4 regions of the uncultured Zoogloea sp. genome follow, and region 1 is predicted to be linked to each of the others. Evidence: predicted binding sites of a transcription regulator. Region 1 holds the regulator's gene; each other region holds the start of a gene.

Evidence for each region. The regulator FliA, encoded in region 1, starts transcription of late flagellar genes. The targets are predictions, from matches to a motif close to CTAAAGTTNNNNNNNNNNNNGCCGNTA.
Region 2: a site for FliA is predicted at 1,960-1,986, ahead of fliD (flagellar filament capping protein FliD). Genes of this name have one in related genera too.
Region 3: a site for FliA is predicted at 2,521-2,547, ahead of motA (flagellar motor stator protein MotA). Genes of this name have one in related genera too.
Region 4: a site for FliA is predicted at 2,463-2,489, ahead of Q0672_RS13215 (chemotaxis protein). Genes of this name have one in related genera too.

What each region holds. Positions count from the first base shown of each region.
Region 1 is NZ_CALAYQ010000070.1:232-4,814, forward strand. Features, by position in the region: gene Q0672_RS08860 (flagellar FleN) at 1-744, shown strand, start outside; gene Q0672_RS08865 (RNA polymerase sigma factor FliA) at 864-1,637, shown strand; gene Q0672_RS08870 (flagellar motor protein) at 1,658-2,398, shown strand; gene motD (flagellar motor protein MotD) at 2,402-3,262, shown strand; gene Q0672_RS08880 (flagella synthesis protein FlgN) at 3,362-3,838, opposite strand; gene flgM (flagellar biosynthesis anti-sigma factor FlgM) at 3,845-4,156, opposite strand; gene flgA (flagellar basal body P-ring formation chaperone FlgA) at 4,248-4,583, opposite strand, start outside.
Region 2 is NZ_CALAYQ010000068.1:7,062-11,644, reverse strand. Features, by position in the region: gene Q0672_RS08735 (flagellar protein FliT) at 1-72, opposite strand, end outside; gene fliS (flagellar export chaperone FliS) at 91-504, opposite strand; gene fliD (flagellar filament capping protein FliD) at 526-1,920, opposite strand; gene Q0672_RS08720 (flagellar protein FlaG) at 2,126-2,509, opposite strand; gene Q0672_RS08715 (flagellin) at 2,586-3,410, opposite strand; gene Q0672_RS08710 (glycosyltransferase) at 3,699-4,583, opposite strand, start outside.
Region 3 is NZ_CALAYQ010000113.1:21,934-26,516, reverse strand. Features, by position in the region: gene Q0672_RS13305 (diguanylate cyclase) at 1-1,320, shown strand, start outside; gene flhD (flagellar transcriptional regulator FlhD) at 1,538-1,855, shown strand; gene flhC (flagellar transcriptional regulator FlhC) at 1,883-2,425, shown strand; gene motA (flagellar motor stator protein MotA) at 2,613-3,464, shown strand; gene motB (flagellar motor protein MotB) at 3,526-4,536, shown strand.
Region 4 is NZ_CALAYQ010000113.1:2,459-7,041, reverse strand. Features, by position in the region: gene Q0672_RS13225 (fused response regulator/phosphatase) at 1-548, shown strand, start outside; gene Q0672_RS13220 (methyl-accepting chemotaxis protein) at 709-2,388, shown strand; gene Q0672_RS13215 (chemotaxis protein) at 2,552-3,520, shown strand; gene Q0672_RS13210 (chemotaxis protein) at 3,537-4,490, shown strand; gene cheY (chemotaxis response regulator CheY) at 4,506-4,583, shown strand, end outside.

The sequences.
Region 1 (4,583 bases):
TTCCGCCGCACCCCGTCGGCCGTGGTGGCCTTGTTCACCTCGGGCCGCTCGCCGCGGGACCTGGCTGTCCAGACCCTCACCGCCCTCACCGAAGGGGCCCGCCGGGTGGTGGCCATCGACGAACACGCGCCCGACCGCGGCTCCCTGCTGGCGGCCTTCGGCTACCCCGACGGCGGCGACCTGCTGGGCGCCCTGCAAGGGCAGCACGACGTGACCGAGACCATGCGCGAAGTGGCCGACGGGCTGTGGGTCGTGCCCGCTGCCGCCACCGTGCTGGCCGTGCCGCTCCTCGACGAAACCCAGCACGCCCGCCTCGAAGCCGGCATCGCCGAACTCCAGCGCCGTGCCGACCTGCTGGCGATCCACACCGTCGGCGACGTGCGCAGCCTCACTCCCTTCGCCCGCGCTGCCGGCCGTCGCCTGCTGGTGGTGGAGGCGAGCGGTGTGGGTGCTCGCGGTGCCTGCCAGTGGATCAAGGGCCTCGCCGCTGCCGGCGCCGGATCACTGGAGATCGCCGTCAGCGGCGCCCGCGACCGGGCCGACGCCACCGCGCTCTTCGCCAGCCTCAACGACTTCACCGCCCGTCACGTGGGGCTGCCCCTGGTGTGGCGCGGCGAGGTGGAGCGCGACCCCCTGGCCGACGCCATGACCACGCCCCTCGGTGCCCGTCATCCGGCCGAGGGTGCCCAGGCCTTCATCCGCCGTCTGCGCGCCTGGTCGTCCCAGGCCGGCGTGGCTGGTTGAAATCGGCAAAAAGTGAAATTGTGAAATCTTGTGTCGTCGGCTGCATGAAAGCCTATCGTTGCCGATGAGTAGTGTGAGCGCCGCGCGACTCCAAAACCCGACCAGAAAGCAGACGAAAGATGTACACCGCTTCCGGCACCCTCGATAAAGAGCAACTCGTCGTCCAGTACGCGCCGCTGGTCAAGCGCATTGCCTATCACCTGATGGCCAAGCTGCCGGCCAGCGTGCAGGTGGAAGACATCATCCAGAACGGCATGCTGGGCCTGCTCGACGCCATCAACCGCTACGAAGAAGGCCTCGGCGCGCAGTTCGAGACCTACGCGGTGCAGCGCATCCGCGGCTCGATGCTCGACGGCCTGCGCGAGAACGACTGGCTGCCGCGCAGCCTGCGCCGGGACATGCGGCGCATCGAGGCGGCGGTGCATCAGCTCGAACAGGCCAACGGGCGGCATCCGACCGAGGCCGAGCTGGCCGATTCCCTTGGCGTGCCCCTGGCCGAATACCAGCACATGCTGCAGGAGGCTCGTGGCTACCAGCTGGTGTACTTCGAGGATTTCAGCGGCGAGGGCGACGACGACTACCTCGAACGCCACATCACCCTCGAGGGCAATGACCCGCTCACGCTGCTCCTCGACAGCAACATGCGCGACGTGCTGATCAAGGCCATCGACGACCTGCCCGAGCGGGAGAAGACCGTGATGGGCCTCTACTACGAACAGGACATGAACCTGCGGGAAATCGGCGAGGTGCTCGGCGTCTCCGAATCCCGCGTGTGCCAGCTCCACAGCCAGGCCATCGCCCGCCTGCGCTCGCGCATCTCCGGCGCGATCCAGACGGCGCCCAAGGCCAAGGGTGAGGGCCGCGGCCGCGGCCGTCGCCCGGCCGCCGGCTGAACCGGGCCCGGGGCGTTTCCATGGACAGCATCAGCCTGATCGGCATCACCCTCGCGCTGGCCGCGATCCTCGTCGGGCAGGTGCTCGAGGGTGGTCACGTCGGCTCGTTGATCCAGCCGACGGCCTTCCTCATCGTCATCGGCGGCACCCTCGGCGCGGTGATGCTGCAAAGCTCGCTCAAGGTCTTCCGGCTGGGCATGCAGATGGTCCGCTGGGTCTTCGTGCCGCCCAGGCTGGATCACGATGCGCTGATCGCCGAGGTGGTCCGCTGGAGCAACGTGGCCCGCAAGGAAGGCCTGCTGGCCCTCGAAAGCCAGATCCCCGCCATCGACGATCCGTTCATCCAGAAGGGCCTTCAGCTGCTGGTGGATGGCGTCGAACCCGATCGCCTGCGCGAGGTGCTCGAGGTCGAGATCGACACCTGGGAAGGCCAGATGAAGCTGGGCGCCAAGATCTGGGAAGCCGCCGGCGGCTACGCGCCGACCATCGGCATCCTGGGCGCGGTGATGGGCCTCATCCACGTGATGGAAAACCTCTCGGATCCCTCCAAGCTCGGCTCCGGCATCGCGGTGGCCTTTGTGGCGACCATCTACGGCGTCGGCTCGGCCAACCTGATCTTCCTGCCTGTCTCGAAGAAGCTGCTCGGCGTGATCGGCACCCTCACCTCAATGCGCGAGATGCTGGTGGATGGCCTGGTCGGCATTGCCAACGGCGACAACCCGCGCATCATCGAGAGCCGCCTCAAGGGCTACGCGGGGTAGGCCATGGCGCGGCGCCGCAAGCACGAGGACGAGCACGAGAACCACGAGCGCTGGCTCGTCTCCTACGCCGACTTCATCACCCTGCTGTTTGCCTTCTTCGTGGTGATGTATTCGCTCTCGTCCATCAACGAGGGCAAGTACCGGATCATGTCCGATTCGGTGGTGAACGCCTTCCGCAAGCTCGGCGTGCAGTCCAACAACGCCCAGATGTCGTCCGCCCCGATTCCGTCGATCCGCCCAAGCAGTCCGCCGCCCAGCCCCGAAGTGGAAGAGGCGCGCAAGGCCAAGGCCGAGCGGGTCAAGAACATGGCCGAGGAGATCCGCAAGGTGCTCGCCCCACTGGTGGCCGATGGCCAGGTGCGGGTGACCGAGGGCGCCTTCGGCATCACCGTCGAGATCAACGCCAGCGTGCTGTTCAACCCCGGCGAGGCCCAGCTCGGTCGCGATGCCGTCACGGCCCTGCGGGCGGTGGGGCAGGTGGTGGCGCCGGCTGAGTTTCCGATCACCGTCGAAGGTCACACCGATACGATTCCCATCGCCACCGCGGCTTTCCCCTCCAACTGGGAGCTCTCGGCCGTGCGGGCGTCGAGCGTGGTGCGACTGTTTGTGGAAAGCGGCGTACGGCCAGCGCGGCTGACGGCTGCCGGATACGGCGACCAGCGTCCGGTGGCCGACAACCTCACGCCCGAGGGGCGGGCCCGCAACCGGCGGGTGACGATCCTGATCGAATCGCGGGTGGTCGAGCCTGAGGTGCAGCCGAAGGTGAGGGCGTCCGGCATCGCCGATTCGATCCTGCCATCCGATGCGGCACCGCCGGTGCCGGTTGCGCCCGAGGCCGAAGCAAAGCCCCAGCCGGCGCAGTAGGGCTAGGCTCCGCGTCTTGCCGCGCCTGGACGCAACAACGCCGGGCGGCGATCAAACCCGAGGCTGGATGAAATTGCTGAAGACGATCCGCCGGGCGGATCAGACCGAACCGAAGTGGCGGCTGCCGGCAGTGGGGCGGGACTGACCGTCCGGGCCGTAGATCTGCGGGTGTTCCGCGGCGGCGAGGAGGGTCGTGAGGGCCTGCTGGTTGTTCTGCAGGCGCTGGGTGATCAGCTGGCCATTGACCCGGTTGCGTTCCTTGGCTTCTTCGGCCAGGGCAACCACGTCTTCCCAGGCAGTGAGGGCCTCGGGATTGCTGGCGAGCACGATGCGGATGTTCTCGTTCGTGACCTTCGCGCCGAGGCGGGCAAACATCACCACCCGGTCGTCGGACAGGCGCTGGAGGGCGCGGTAGAGCGCGGTCTTTTCTTCGGCAAGCAGAGCGAGTGCGTCAATCTGGCTGTGCACCAGCAAGGCCTCTTCCCGCTCAAGCAGGGCGACGAAGCCGCGCATGCCGCGGCGCTCGTCCTGGATGAGCTGGGCAAGGCGAGCGTGGAAGCCGGGATCGACGGCCATGCCCGCTTACGCCTTGGCGGTTTGTGCGTTCAGCATCTGACGCACGCTGTCGATGAGGCCGTCGGCCACCTTTTCGGTGTCCACCTTGAAGCGCCCTTCGCTCATCGCCTGTTTGATCTCGTCCACCTTCGCGCTATCCACCACGGGGGTGTTGGCGATGGTTTCTTCCATCTGCTGCAGGCGTGCAGAGAGGGACGACAGTTCGACCCGTTCGCCACCCGCGGAATCCTGAGTCTTCGGTGATTCCTTGGCAGCACGTGCGCGGCCTTCGCCGGACGGCAGATTGCTGGTCGCTTTGACAGAGTTATCGATCTTCACGGCATTGCCCTTTCATCCATAAGTCGACTGGGTATACGACTCGTGGAGATGAAACTTTAACCCATTGGAGTCCTTCGGGATGGGTGCGGTTTCATGGCAGCGTGATTTCGACTACGCCTCCGCTGCGGGCGATGCCCCGCACGACCTGCCCGTTCGACAGGCGCACCTGGGCGGCCTGGCCGTTGGCGGCCGAACTGAGGGCCACGCCGTCGTTGGCCACCTGGAATCCGGCACCGCCGGAGACGACCTTGACCGGCTGGCCCTGCATTACCGCCGGCTGCTGGCGCAGGTGGCTGGCGGTCAGCGGACGCCCCGCGCCGAGGCTGATCCGCGCCGCCTGGCCGATGGCCTGGGTCGGGTCGGTGATCACGTCGGCGGCCATCGCGGTGAGTTCGCCCGATTCGACGCGCAGGTCGCCCGGGCTGAC
Region 2 (4,583 bases), on a different contig from region 1:
GTTGGCGCGCGCCGCATCCACCATTTCGGTGGAGTAGTTGCTCATCTGTTCCAGGAGGGCGAGGGAACTCATGAAGATGTCTCCGGCAATCTAACGGTCTGCCTGGTCGGAATTGCCGATGGCGGCCCAGGCGTCTTTCAGTTCGGTGAGCAGTTGAGTGACTTCGTCCATCGCGGGCCGGCTGTTGTGCAGGTTAGCGTAGAGAAGTCGCTGTGTCATGTAGTCGTAAAGGGAAGCGAGGCGCTGGGCGAGTTCGCCGCCGGCCTCGTAGTCGAGACTGACCTTGAGTCCGTTCAGGATGATTTCGATGGCCTTCGAGATCGCCGTGCCCTTGCCGGGGACGTCCTTGTTCTCGAGGGCGATGGCGGCCGTCCCGACCTGCAGGATGGCGCCGTCGAAAAGCATGAGGATCAACTTGTGGGGGTCGGCGGTGGAAACGCCGGTTTCGACGCCTACTGCGCTGTAGGCAGCAGCGCCGCGACGGGCCGCGAGTCCAAACGACATGTAGTTGCTCTCCGGTCGGGGTTAGTTGCTGGCCATGCTGCTGAGAAGGCTCAACTGCTGTGACAGGTAACTGCTGGTGGTCGTCATGCTGGTCATGCTGGTGTCGAGCGCGGTGAACTTGGCGCGGTAGGTCTTTTCGATCATGGTCAGGCGCGTCTCGAAGGCGTCGATCTGATTGCCCATGGATTTGATGCTGCTGTTCAGGCCGTCGGTGCGGCTGGCGATCACCCCGTTGCTGGCAAGCAGGTTGGTGGTGGTCGTCTTCATCGTGCTGCCGAAGGCGCCGATCACTGCGGCGGTGGCCGAAAAGTTGGCGCTGGCCGCCTTGTCGAACTTGGCGCTGTCGATCTTCAGGCTGCCGTCGGTCTGAAAGGCGATGCCGATGTCGCTGAGGGTCTTGTAGGTGGCGCCGCTCAGGGACGCGGGAACGCTGCCGATGGTGTTGCGCACCTGGGACTGGATGCTGCGCAGGGTCGAGTCGCCGTTGAGCACGGCAGCCGTCTTGGTGCTGGCGTTGTAGGCGCCCAGGTTTTTCAGCGAGGTGTTGAGGCTGTTGTAGGCGTTGATGAAGGTGTCGAGCTTGCTCTTCAGGTCGGTGTTGTCGCGGGTGACGGAGAGGGTGGTGGTGCCGGTCTTGGTGAGCTCGAGGTTCACCCCGTCAATGGCGTTGGTGATCGAGTTGCCGCTGGTGGCGATCGACACGCCCTGGATCTTCACCGCCGCGTCGCTGGCGGCAAGGGTCTGGTTGAAGGCGCTGGAGGCGGCGATCGGCGAGCCCGGTGCGGCAGCGTCGATGAAGGTGGCGGTGCCGCCGATGGTCACCGCGTTGGCGGTGCCGCCGGACGTGGCGGTGAGCAGCAGGTTCTGCTTGCCGCTGGTGTCGGTGACGATGGAGGCGCTCACGCCGGGCTCGGCCTTGTTGATGGCGTCGCGCACGGCCGCCAGGGTGTTCTGGCTGCTTTCCAGGGTGACGGTGGTGGTCGTGCTGCCCTTGGTGAAGGTGAGCGTGCGGCTGCTGTCGGTGCCGAAATCGAGCGCCGCGTCGCCGGCGGCGAAGGTCTTGCCCAGCGCGTAGCGCTGGCTGGTGGCCAGGGCGGTGACTTCGAGGGAGTAGCTGCCGGCAACGGCCGAGCTGGTCGTTGTTGCCGTTGCGATGGTCGAATCGGCAAGAGTTGCCTTATAGGCGGACAAAGATGCCGTTGCCGTGCTGCCGGTTGCCGGTGTCAGTGCCTTGGCGGCGGTCTGCAGGGTGGACAGGGCGCTCTTGAGCGTGCCGAGGGCGGAGATCTTCGATTCGTAGCTGCTCTGGCGCGACTGGAGTTTCGTAAGGGGCTGTTTTTCAACAGACATCAGCGAACTGACGAGCGATTCGACGTTGATTCCCGAGCCGACTCCAGCTGATGAGATTGTGGCCATGATGGACCCCTTGTGGTGCGGTGAAGCGATTGACGGAAATTACGACCGCACCCCGGAAAACTTGAGTGTGGTCGCGTGTTGTCAGTTGGAATGCATTAGTTGTGCCAGGTTCAGCTGTCCGGCATGCGGCGGCAAAAAAAATCCCACCGCGAGGGTGGGATCAAATCTGCGCCAGGGGAGGGTCTGGCGGCTTGGGGTGTCCGGATCAGGCCTGCTGCTTGACGAGCAGTCCCTGCAATTTGTCGAGCGCCTTGGCGATGGCCAGCACCTCTTCCGACGGAATCTGCCGAATGAGCTTTTTGGACTCGGTGTCCACCACCTTGACGATGGAGACGCCCAGGTCTTCGTCGATGGAGAACTGCAGGCTGTTGGCGGTCTGCTTGATGACGTCCTGGATCTGCTTGACCGCCTGGTTGAGTTGTTCGTTGCTCGGGGGCGCGACCTTGCCGGTCTGGGCGGTGCTCTGGGATGCCTGAACCGCACCGGTGCTTGCGGCGTTCTCGGTTGCACGGGAGGCGCCGGCGCCCGTCGAGGCATTGACGGGTGGCACATACTGCGCGCTGCTTGTGCCGACTGGCTGGATGCTCATGCTCATCTCCCCCTTGTGCTGGCGGCGCCGCCGCCCTGTGGGCGGCCGCGCACGTCAGGGTTACGTCTGTATCGCGTTACTGGAGCAGGGACAGCACGTTGTTCGGCATGCTGTTGGCCTGCGAGACCATCGCGGTGCCTGCCTGCTGGAGGATCTGGGCGCGGGTCATGTTGGCGGTTTCCTTCGCGAAGTCGGCATCCATGATCCGGCCGCGGGACGCCTGGGCGTTTTCGGAGGCAACCGACAGGGTCTGCACGACCGAGCTGAAGCGGTTCTGAACGGCACCCCAGGTGGCGCGGGCGGTGTTCAGGTTGTTGAGCTGGGTGTCAATGCTTGCGATCGCTGCGGTGGCGGCGCCAACGCTCGTCACGGCGCCGGATACGGCGGCGGACACGCCGGACAGGGAAACCGCGCTGCCCTGGACTGTGATGGTGTCGGTGGTGGCATTGCCGGCGCCAACCTGGAAAGTCACGGCAGACGACAGGTTGAGCACGTTCTGGCCGTTGAAGGTGGTGCCGCCGACGACGCGCTGGATTTCCTGTTGCAGCTGCTGGAATTCGGTGTCGAGGTTGGCCTGGTCACCCGAGGTGTAGGTGCCGTTGGCAGCCTGGACGGCCAGTTCGCGCATCCGCTGCAGGTTGTCGGTGACGGCCTGCATCGCCGATTCGGCGGTCTGCGCCATCGAGATGCCGTCGTTGGCGTTGCGGATCGCAACGTCGAAGCCCTTGGCCTGGGAGTTCATGCGGTCGGCAATCGCCAGACCGGCAGCATCGTCCTTTGCGCTATTGACGCGCAGGCCTGACGACAGGCGTTGAACCGAGGTCGCCAGGCTGGCCTGGGACGTGGAAAGGTTGCGTTGCGCATTCAGCGACATCGCATTGGTGTTGATAGTGGCAGCCATTTTGGTTCTCCTTAATTCCGTTCAAGATAAGCGACGAGGCTTAACTTTGGTTCGCCTTGCCCGGTGTGTGTAAGGCAACCGCCGTTGAATTCATTAACGGAGTTGGCTGGCGCTACTTTAGAAGAAATGTTGACATTTTCGTTTTTGTGTGCTTTGCATTTTTTCTGCGGATTACCGCTTGGCTTTTGATAGCGGCTCAGAAAATCAAAGCTTTAGCACCAAAAATCACGAACCGGCGCGGTTTTCCGGCCGGTTGTCGATATGCTTTTGGGGTGGGGGCGATGCCCTTCAGGGTCCGTAGGCCGCAAACCAGCTTGTGGCGTGGTTTTCGAGGATGTAGCCGTCGCGCACCCAGGCCTGCAGCAGGTGCCCGGCGTGCTGCAGCGCGGCAGGGTCGGCGAGCTGTTCGCGGATCGTGCTGATCCACTTTTCGGGTTCGTTGGGCAGGCGGGTGACCGGGGCGTTCTGGTAGGGATAGATGTCGGTGCAGATCACCGGCCAGCCCATCGCGCCGTATTCGAGCAGGCGCAGGTTGCTCTTGCACTCGTTGAAGGCGTGGATTTCGAGCGGGGCGATGGCCAGGTTGAGGTCGAGCCGGGCCAGGGCCTGGGGATAGGTTCGGAAATCCTGCACGAAGCCGTGGGATTCGCGGACGAAGGGCTTGAGGGGCTCGGGGCACATGCCCATGAAGATCCAGTCCACCTCGTCGGCCAGGGCTTCGACCACCGGGTAGATGAGTTCCAGATCGCCCAGATGCTGCTGGGCGCCGGCCCAGCCGACGCGGGGCTTCTTGCGCGGCAGGCGCGGCGGGGCGACGTCGTTCCAGAGGGCGCCTTCAAGGCAGTTGGGCATGATCCGGATGTCGCCGATCATGTCGGCGCAGATGTCGGCCAGCGGGCGGGTGCTGACCACCAGCCGGTCGGCGAGGCCGAGGGTGCGGCGCAGGCGCGGGCGGGCGTCCTTGAAGCCGGCCTTGTAGAAGGAGTTCTTCTTGGGCAGCGCGGTGATGAGGTCGTCGATGGTGATGATGCGCCGCACCTGGGGCATGAAGCGCTTGTAGGCTTCGAGGGCGTCGGTCTGCGGGTCGTCGAGCGGCTGGTGCATGATGATCGCGTCCGGCGCGGCGCGGGCCAGCTCGACGGGCGACAGGATGCGCACCGAGAAGGCCTTGGG
Region 3 (4,583 bases), on a different contig from region 1:
GAGGTGTTTCTGGCCGAGGAGGCCGAGCGCCCCAACCTGATGAGTCGCCTGTTTGAGATCGGTGGGCGGTTGGCCTTCGATCCGGTGGCGATCAACGAACTGTGCGACGGGGTGGTCCGCGAGTGGCAGGCCTGGGGCGCGCTGCTTGAGCTCGATACCCTGGAGATCCCCCCGTTCAGCGAACTTGCCAGCCGTGGCGAGGCGATCGCCGCGACGCTCGCGACGGAGGCCAAGGCTCGCGTCCAGCATCTGCCGGGTGAATCCCATGAACTGCCGGTCGATCGAGCGCCGATGCCGGGTGGCGCAAACCCGCTCACGCTGCCGGTGGGCATGTCTCAGGCCATGCGCGTGCTGATCGTCGACGACGACGCGTCGATGCGTGCGCTGGTCCGCAAGGTGCTCGAGACCGTCGGGCATCAGGTGCTCGAGGCGTCGGACGGGCGCGTCGGCATGGAGATGGCGCTGGAGTTTCAGCCCCAGCTGATGATCGTCGACTGGATCATGCCCGAGATGAGCGGCCTCGAGCTGACCCGGGCGCTGCGCCAGACGAAGATAGGCCGCAGCATCTACATGCTGATCATGACCAGCCTCGACGACGATGACCGGCTGATCGAGGCCTTCGAAAACGGCGTCGATGACTTCATGAACAAGCCGATCAACCCGCGGGTGCTCGCCGCGCGGCTACGTGCGGGCCAGCGGGTGATCCGGCTGCAACAGGAGCTCGATCGTGACCGGGAGGAGATTCGCCGCTTTGCCGCCGAGCTGGCCGTATCCAACCGGCGCCTGCAGGAAGTGGCGCTGACCGATTCGCTGACCGGCTTCCCCAACCGCCGCTACGCCATCGAGCGGATGCAGCAGGAGTGGTCGGTGTCGTCGCGCACCCGCCGCCCGCTGTCGGGGATGGTCATCGACGTGGATCAGTTCAAGACCTACAACGATTCCCACGGCCACGACGTGGGGGATGCGGTGCTGCGGCAGGTGGCGACGTCGATCAAGGGCGCGCTGCGGGCCCAGGACATCGTGGCCCGCACCGGGGGCGACGAGTTCCTGGTGATCTGCCCGGACACCGGGCTGGACGCGGCGCTGGCCTGTGCGGAGCGGGTGCGCTTTGCCGTCGAGAGCGCGCCGCTCACGGTTTCCGGCCAGCCCCTCACGATGTCGGTGAGCATCGGCGTGGCGACCCGCGACACGGTGATGACCGACCCCGACGCGCTGGTGAAGCGTGCTGACCAGGCGCTCTACCTGGCCAAGAACAAGGGGCGCAACCGCATCATGACCGCCCAGTCCCTGCGCCCGGGGCCGCTGATCCCACCCCGCTAGGATCGTCTGGCGCCGATGGTGAAAGCCGTCGCGTGCCTTGTACGCAGGTCAAAATGGCCTACGCAATTGCCCAATTTGGGTGTATGCGTAGGCCATTTTCTTACTTGCGTTTACGTGTTTGCTCCTACGTGATTTTCCGAAGCCCTCGCATGGCGAGAGTTGCCGGTGAACGGCAGAATTTGCCGCAGATAACGACAGGTCTGTCGAGGAGATAAAGATGAACACAAACACGATGCATGACGAGATTCGGGAACTGAATCTGGCCTATCTGATGCTTGCTCAGCAGATGCTGCGCGCCGACCGCGCTGCCGCCATCTACCGCCTGGGAATCGGCGAAGAAGTGGCTGAAGTGCTGGAAGGGTTGAGTTCCGCCCAGGTGCTGCGGATGGCTAATTCGAACATGCTGCTCTGTCAGTTCCGCTTCAACGACACCATGCTGGTCGATCTGCTGTCGTCCCATGGCCGCGAGCGCGGTGCGGCGCATCTGCACGCGGCGATCCTCGCAGCCGGGCGGCCTGTCGCCCATCTGGCCTGATCCGGCCCGCGGCTGAGGGAGACCATCGTGCGAAACAAGAGCGTGCTGCAGGAAGCGCAGGACATCCAGAAGGCGGTCGAGCTGATCCGTCTGGGTGCGCGCATGCAGATGCTTGAAGCCGAGACCGCCCTGAGCCGGGAACGTCTGCTCAAGCTCTACAAGGAAGTAAAGGGCGTCTCGCCCCCGAAGGGCATGCTGCCGTTTTCGACTGACTGGTTCATGTCGTGGCAGCCGAACATCCATGCCTCACTGTTCATGGCCCTGTACCGTTTCGTCCAGACCAACGCGCACCTCGAAGGGCTGGACGCCATCATCCAGGCTTACCGGCTGTACAACGAGCACATCGAATCCTTCGAGATGGAGCAGGTGCTGTCGCTCACCCGGGCCTGGACGCTGATCCGTTTCTTTGACGCCAAGCTGCTGCAACTGGCCCGTTGCACCTGCTGCGGCGGACATTTTGTCTCCCACGGTTTCGACCCGACCCACGATTACGTCTGCGGGCTGTGCCACGTGCCGTCCCGCGCCGGCAAGACCCGGCGGGCCCAGGCGAACGAAGTTGCCATACCCTGACCTCCCTCTCGATTGACGATGAGGTTATGCCGCCGGTTTCGATCAGGCGGCATTTTTTTGCCTGCTTTCGGGTGACGACAGGCTTGCGTCAGGTGCTCAAGTTTCTTCAGGCAGGGCCGATATCGCCGGTGAAGAATAACGGATCCGGCAGGCGCCCCCAGCCTGCCAACCCAATGAGGTTTCGGCGATGTTTCTGATCATCGGCTACGTCATCATCCTGGCGGCGTCCCTCGGTACTTACGCCGTGCACGGCAGTCTGGCGGCCCTGTGGGTTCCGACGGAATACATCGCGATCGTCGGTCTGACCATCGGCGGCTTCGTTGCGGGCAACGGGCCGAAAGCGATCAAGGGCACCATTGCCGCGCTACCGACGATCTTCAAGGGCTCGCCCTACAACAAGGCCTTCTACACCGATGTGCTGTGCATGCTCTACGAGATCCTCGCCAAGGTGCGCAAGGAAGGCCTGATGTCCATCGAAGGCGACATCGAGAACCCCGAAGGCAGCCCGATCCTCTCCAAGTATCCGGCCTTCACGGCCGACCACCACGCGGTGGATTTCCTGTGCGACTACCTGCGGATGATGGTTGGCGGCAACCTCAACGCCTTCGAGATCGAGAACCTGATGGACATCGAGATGGAAACCCACCATCACGAAGCCCATACGCCGGCCCACGTGGTCTCCAAGGTGGGTGACGCGGTGCCGGCCTTCGGTATCGTCGTGGCGGTGATGGGCGTGGTGAACGTGATGGGCTCGGTGGGCCAGCCGCCGGCGGTGCTCGGCAAGATGATCGGCGGCGCGCTGGTGGGGACCTTCCTCGGTATTCTCATCTCCTATGGTTTCGTGGCGCCGGTAGCCGGCCAGCTGGAGCAGAAGGTCGAGGAGGGCGGAAAGATCTACCAGTGCATGAAGGCGGTGCTACTGGCGAGCATGAACGGCTACGCGCCCCAGGTGGCGGTGGAGTTCGGGCGCAAGGTGCTGTTCTCGACCGATCGGCCAGGCTTTGCCGAGCTTGAAGAAGCGATCAAGAGCAAGAAGTGATGCGTGTCCCGGTGATGCGGCGTGATGCGTCGCGGATTCCCTCGCCTGCCGGATCGATGTCATGAGTGACGATACCCAACAGCCAATCGTCGTCAAGAAGATCAAGAAGGGCGGCGGCGGTGCCCACGGTGGCGCGTGGAAGATCGCCTATGCCGACTTCGTGACCGCGATGATGGCCTTCTTCCTGCTGATGTGGCTGCTCGGCTCCACAGCCCAGGGCGACCTGCAGGGGATTGCGGAGTTCTTCAATTCGCCCCTCAAGGTGGCGATGAGCGGAGGTTCGGGCGCGGGTGACGCGACTAGCCCGATTGCGGGCGGCGGGCAGGATCTGACGCGTTCGGTGGGCCAGGTGAAGCGGGGCGATGTGGAAGGTAAGCGATCGCTCAACATCGAGGCTGCCAAGGGGGCGACCAAGCCGTTGGGCGACGACGACGCGGAGGCGATCAAGAAGGCCGAGGAGCGCAAGGAGCGCGCCAAGCTCGAAGACCTGAAGGGGCAGATCGAGGCGATCATCGAGGCGAGCCCAAGCCTGCGGCCGTTCAAGAACCAGCTGTTGCTGGACATCACCACCGAGGGCCTGCGCATCCAGATTGTCGACGAGCAGAACCGGCCGATGTTCGATTCGTCCAGCGCATCGCTAAAGCCCTATACCCAGGAGCTGCTGCGCTCGATCGGCGCGACGCTCAACGGAGTGGATAACAACGTGAGCCTGTCGGGGCATACCGACTCGACGCGCTACGCGGGCGGCGAGCGGGGTTTCTCGAACTGGGAGCTCTCTGCCAACCGCGCCAACGCGTCGCGACGGGAGCTGGTGGCCGGCGGGCTGGCAGAAGGCAAGATGGTCCGGGTGGTCGGCCTTGCCGACACGCTGCCGCTCGATCCCGCCAACCCGGGCGGCCCGATCAACCGACGGATCAGCATCGTCGTGCTCAACAAGCAGGCCGAGGCCGCGCTGCGCGGCGGCAACAAGAAGCTCGAAGTGAATAGCGAAACCGGTGTCGACGTCGGGGATATCCGCGCCGGCCTTGGTGCCGGGCAGGCCATCCGGCTACCCGGCCGCCCTAAAGAATAAGCGTGCTCGTGACGATATGACCGCGACTGCTTCTGATTCTTGCCAAT
Region 4 (4,583 bases), on a different contig from region 1:
TGGCGCCGTTCAACACCAGTGACTGGCGGCTGGTGTTGCGCCTCGGCGCCACCGACCTCAAGCGCCTCGACGCGGTGCCGCTGATCCTCGGCGCCATCGAGCAGTTCGAGGGCGTGCGTCCGTTCACCGGGCGCCTGTTCCTGGTGCTGTCCGAACTCTTCAACAACGCGCTGGATCATGGCCTGCTGCGCCTGCCTTCGTCCCTCAAGGTCGGGGCGGAGGGCATGGACGTGTTTCTCGAGGAGCGCTCCCGCCGGCTTTCGCGGCTGGCGGTGGGGGCGGTCGAGTTCGAACTGACCCTGCGTCAGAGCCTCGACCGGGCGCCGATGCTGCACATCGGCTGCGTCGATACCGGCCCCGGTTTCGACCACGAGCAGCAGGTGGCGGAGGCCATGCGCGAGCCGACCACCGAAGAAATGCTCAAGGGCCACGGCCGCGGCATTCCGCTGCTGCTGCGGGTCTGCGAGGAAGTGCGCTACAGCGGTTCCGGCAACCGGGTGGACGTGGTCTTCCGCCTTGCCGAACGGGGCGCCGACGGGCTCAAGTAGCTCCGGCGGCGTCTCTCCTGTCGGTCTCCCTTAAGTTCCCCGGGGGCCTGTCGATAAGAACGTCGATATTGTGGGCTGCCCAACCGGGCTGCCCGTCGAGTTGCCGGTAGCCCGCTGCGCTGTCCGGTCATCGTTCGAGACAGGGGAGTGGCCGGACATCATGCGAGTTCAACTTGTTTCAGGCGCCATCGGACTGTGCGCAGCCATTGGTGCCGCGGGAGCCGGGCTGGCCTTCGGGGCTCCGCTGACGGCCGGCTTCGTGGGCGTGAGCGTGGCCCTCGGGGTCTTCATCGGCGTGGCGACGATCATGGCCTGTCGGGTGCTGTTCGTGCAGCCCCTGGGCGAGATGCGTGACACCATCCGGGCGATGCAACGGGATGGCGACCTTTCCCGCCGCGCGCCGGTCTCCGGTGGCCAGGTGGGTGAAGTCGAGCTTGTCTTCAACGAGCTGATCGAGAGCCTGCAGGGCATCGTCGGCAAGGTGATCTTCGACACCCAGCGGGTGTATGAGGCGGCCGACCTGCTGTCGGGCTACGCCGGCCGGGTGGCGGAAGGCTCCTCCGGGCAGCGCGACGCGGCCGAGAGCATGGCCGTGGCGATCGAGCAGATGACCGCCGGCGTCAATGCGGTGGCCGACCACGCCAGCCAGACGGCGGCCAACGCCCAGGCGGCGCGGGAGCTGTCGGTGCAAGGCGGCGAGGTGGCGACCAGCGCCTCGCGGGAGATCGAGCGCATCGCCGCCTCGGTGGCCGATTCGGCCCGGGTGATCGCCTCGCTGGGCGAGCGCTCCGAGGCCATCAGCGGCATCGTCAAGGTGATCCACGAGATTGCCGACCAGACCAACCTGCTGGCGCTCAATGCAGCGATCGAAGCCGCCCGGGCCGGCGAGCAGGGGCGTGGCTTCGCGGTGGTGGCCGATGAAGTGCGCAAGCTTGCCGAACGCACCTCGTCGGCGACCCGGGAGATCGGCGGCATGATCTCGGCGATCCAGTCCGAGACCAAGAGCGCCATCGCAGCCATCGACGTGGGCAGCGTGCAGGCCCACGCCGGGGCCGACCTGGCCCGTCGGGCAGCAAGCTCGCTGGACCAGATCAACCAGGGCGCGCTGCAGACGATGGAGAAGATCGACGCGATCGCCGTCGCCATCACCACCCACAGCCACGAGGCCGAGCAGATCGCCGGCCACGTGCGGCAGATCATGGAGATGGCCGGCCACAACTCGGAAGGCGCGCGGGAAACCCTCTCCGAGGCCACCAGCCTGCGTGATCTGGCGGTGAACCTGAAGGAGATCCGCCGCGTCTTCAAGCTCGGCCCCGCGGGCGAACAGGCGATGGTGGTGCACAAGAAGATGCCCGACATCGTCCGCGATGCATCCCGGCAGATCAGCGAGATGCTCGAGCGGGCGGTCGCCAGCGGGCAGATCAGCGAGGCCGACCTGTTCGACGAAGCCTACAAGCCGATCCCCAGCACCCGTCCGCAGAAATACAGCACCCGCTTCGATGCGCTCACCGACCGGCTCTTCCCCAGCCTCCAGGAGCGCCTGCTGGACGGCAATGGCGAGGTGGTCTACGCCATCGGCACCGACCGCAACGGCTATGTGCCGACCCACAACAAGCGCTTCTGCCAGCCGCTCACCGGCGACTACAACAAGGACATCGTGGGCAGCCGGACCAAGCGGATCTTCGACGATCCGGTGGGCAAGCAGTGCGGCAAGAACCAGATGCCCTTCCTGATCCAGACCTACCGCCGGGATACCGGCGAGATCATGCACGACATCTCTGCGCCGATTTACGTGAACGGCCGCCACTGGGGCGGTTTCCGGATCGGTTACAGGGCCTGACGCGCGGTGCGGCATGACGCGTCCTGCGGGCGCGCGCGGGTGATGCGGCCGCTCTCGAAGAGGCGCTTCCCAGCCTCAAGATTATTCTTACCCCGCCGATATTTATTTCAAGTCGAAGCTTGCCCCATCAGGGTGGCAGGCGGTCCACGACGGAGATCGAGTGATGTCGGAACTTCTCAAGAACATTGACGCGCGTACCCGGCTGGCGGGCACCAACAAGCTGGAAATCCTGCTGTTCACCCTTGGCCTGGATTCACGCACCGGCCGGCGCGAGACGTTCGGTATCAACGTCTTCAAAGTGCGCGAGGTGATGCGCACCCCGCCGATCACCGCCGCGCCGGAAATGCCTTCTTCAGTCGAAGGGATGGTCAGCCTGCGGGGCGTGCTGGTGCCGGTGGTTGACCTGGCCAAGTATGCCGGGATGGGCATCGACACCCCCCGCGACATCATGATCGTCACCGAATACAACGGGCACACCCAGGGCTTCCTGGTCGAGGCGGTGGATACCATCCTGCGCCTCGACTGGTCGCAGATGCGTGTGCCGCCCGACATGCTCACCGCCAACCTGGGCGGGCTGGTCACCGCGGTGACCGAGCTGCCTGGCCCCAAGCTGGTGATGCTGCTGGATGTGGAGAAGGTGCTCTCCGAGACCACCCGCTACGACGACGAGTTCCTGTTCAAGGGCATCGAACCGATCGTGGCGGACGAGCCGGTCACGGTCTATTTTGCAGATGACTCGTCGGTGGCCCGCAAGCAGATCGAGCGGACTCTCGACGCTCTTGGCGTGCGCTACGTGGGTTCGGTCAATGGCCGTCAGGCGTGGGATGAGCTTGAGAAACTCGCCTCCTACGCCAGCAGCAGCGGGCGCAAGGTCAAGGACATGCTGGCCCTGATCCTCACCGATGTGGAGATGCCCGAGATGGACGGCTACATCCTCACCAAGCGGATCAAGACCGATCCACGCTTTGAAGGCGTGCCGGTCATCATGCATTCGTCCCTGTCGGGCATGTCCAACCAGCAGCTCGGCCGTTCGGTCGGGGTGGATGAATACGTGGCCAAATTCGAACCGCAGCGGCTGGCGGAGGTCCTGCGCCGCCTGATCACGCAGCACAGTGCGGCCAAGGCCGCGTGAGCGAAAGAGGAGCGAGATGAACATGGATCGTGTCGATCGCGGGTTGCTGGAGTCGGTGGACGCCAGGACCAAGCTGGCGGGTTCGAACCGCATGGAAATCCTGCTGTTCTCGCTGGGAACCCAGGAGATTTTCGGGATCAACGTGTTCAAGGTCCGCGAGGTGTCCCGGGCGCCCTTCATCACCAAGGCCCCCAACATGCCGGCCGGCGTGGAAGGGCTGATCTCGCTGCGGGGCAACGTGATCCCCGTGCTGGCCCTCGCCAAGGTGATGGACATTGCCGTGCCGGGCGAGCCCCTGGGCGGCTCGATGATGGTCACCGAATACAGCAAGCGCACCCTGGGCTTCCTGGTGCACGAGGTGGATCGCATCATCCGCGTCGAATGGGACAAGGTCCGCGCGCCGGACAACGTCACCTCCAGCGGCCATCACTTCATCACCGCCATCACCGAGCTGCAGGACGGCAAGCTGGTGTCCATCCTCGATGTGGAAACCATCCTGGCAAGCACCTTCGGCGAGGCCGTGGTCGGCCAGATCCATCCCCTCGAAGGTGCCCACGACGTGAACATCTTCTTCGTGGATGACTCCGCGGTGGCCCGCAAGAAGATCGCCGAAACCCTCGACAAGCTGGGGGTGCGTCACAAGCACGCCCTCAACGGGCTGGAAGCCTGGACCCGTCTCGAAGGCATGGCGAGCCACGCCCAGCAGCGCGGCATCGACCTGCGCGAGGAGGTCAATCTGATCCTGGTGGACGCCGAGATGCCCGAGATGGACGGCTACGTGCTCACCCGCAACATCAAATCGGATGCCCGCTTCGAAGGCATTCCGGTTGTCATGCACTCGTCCCTGTCGTCCGAAGCCAATCGGGCGATGGGCAAGAGTGTCGGTGTCGATTCCTACGTCGCCAAGTTCGACGCCGACGTCCTGGCTGAAACCCTGCGCCCCCTGCTGATGCGTTCCTGCCGGGACTGAACGGAGATCAACAACATGTCGGACCCCAAGATGAAATTTCTCGTAGTCGATGACTTTTCCACCATGCGGCGCATCGTCCGCAACCTGCTCAAG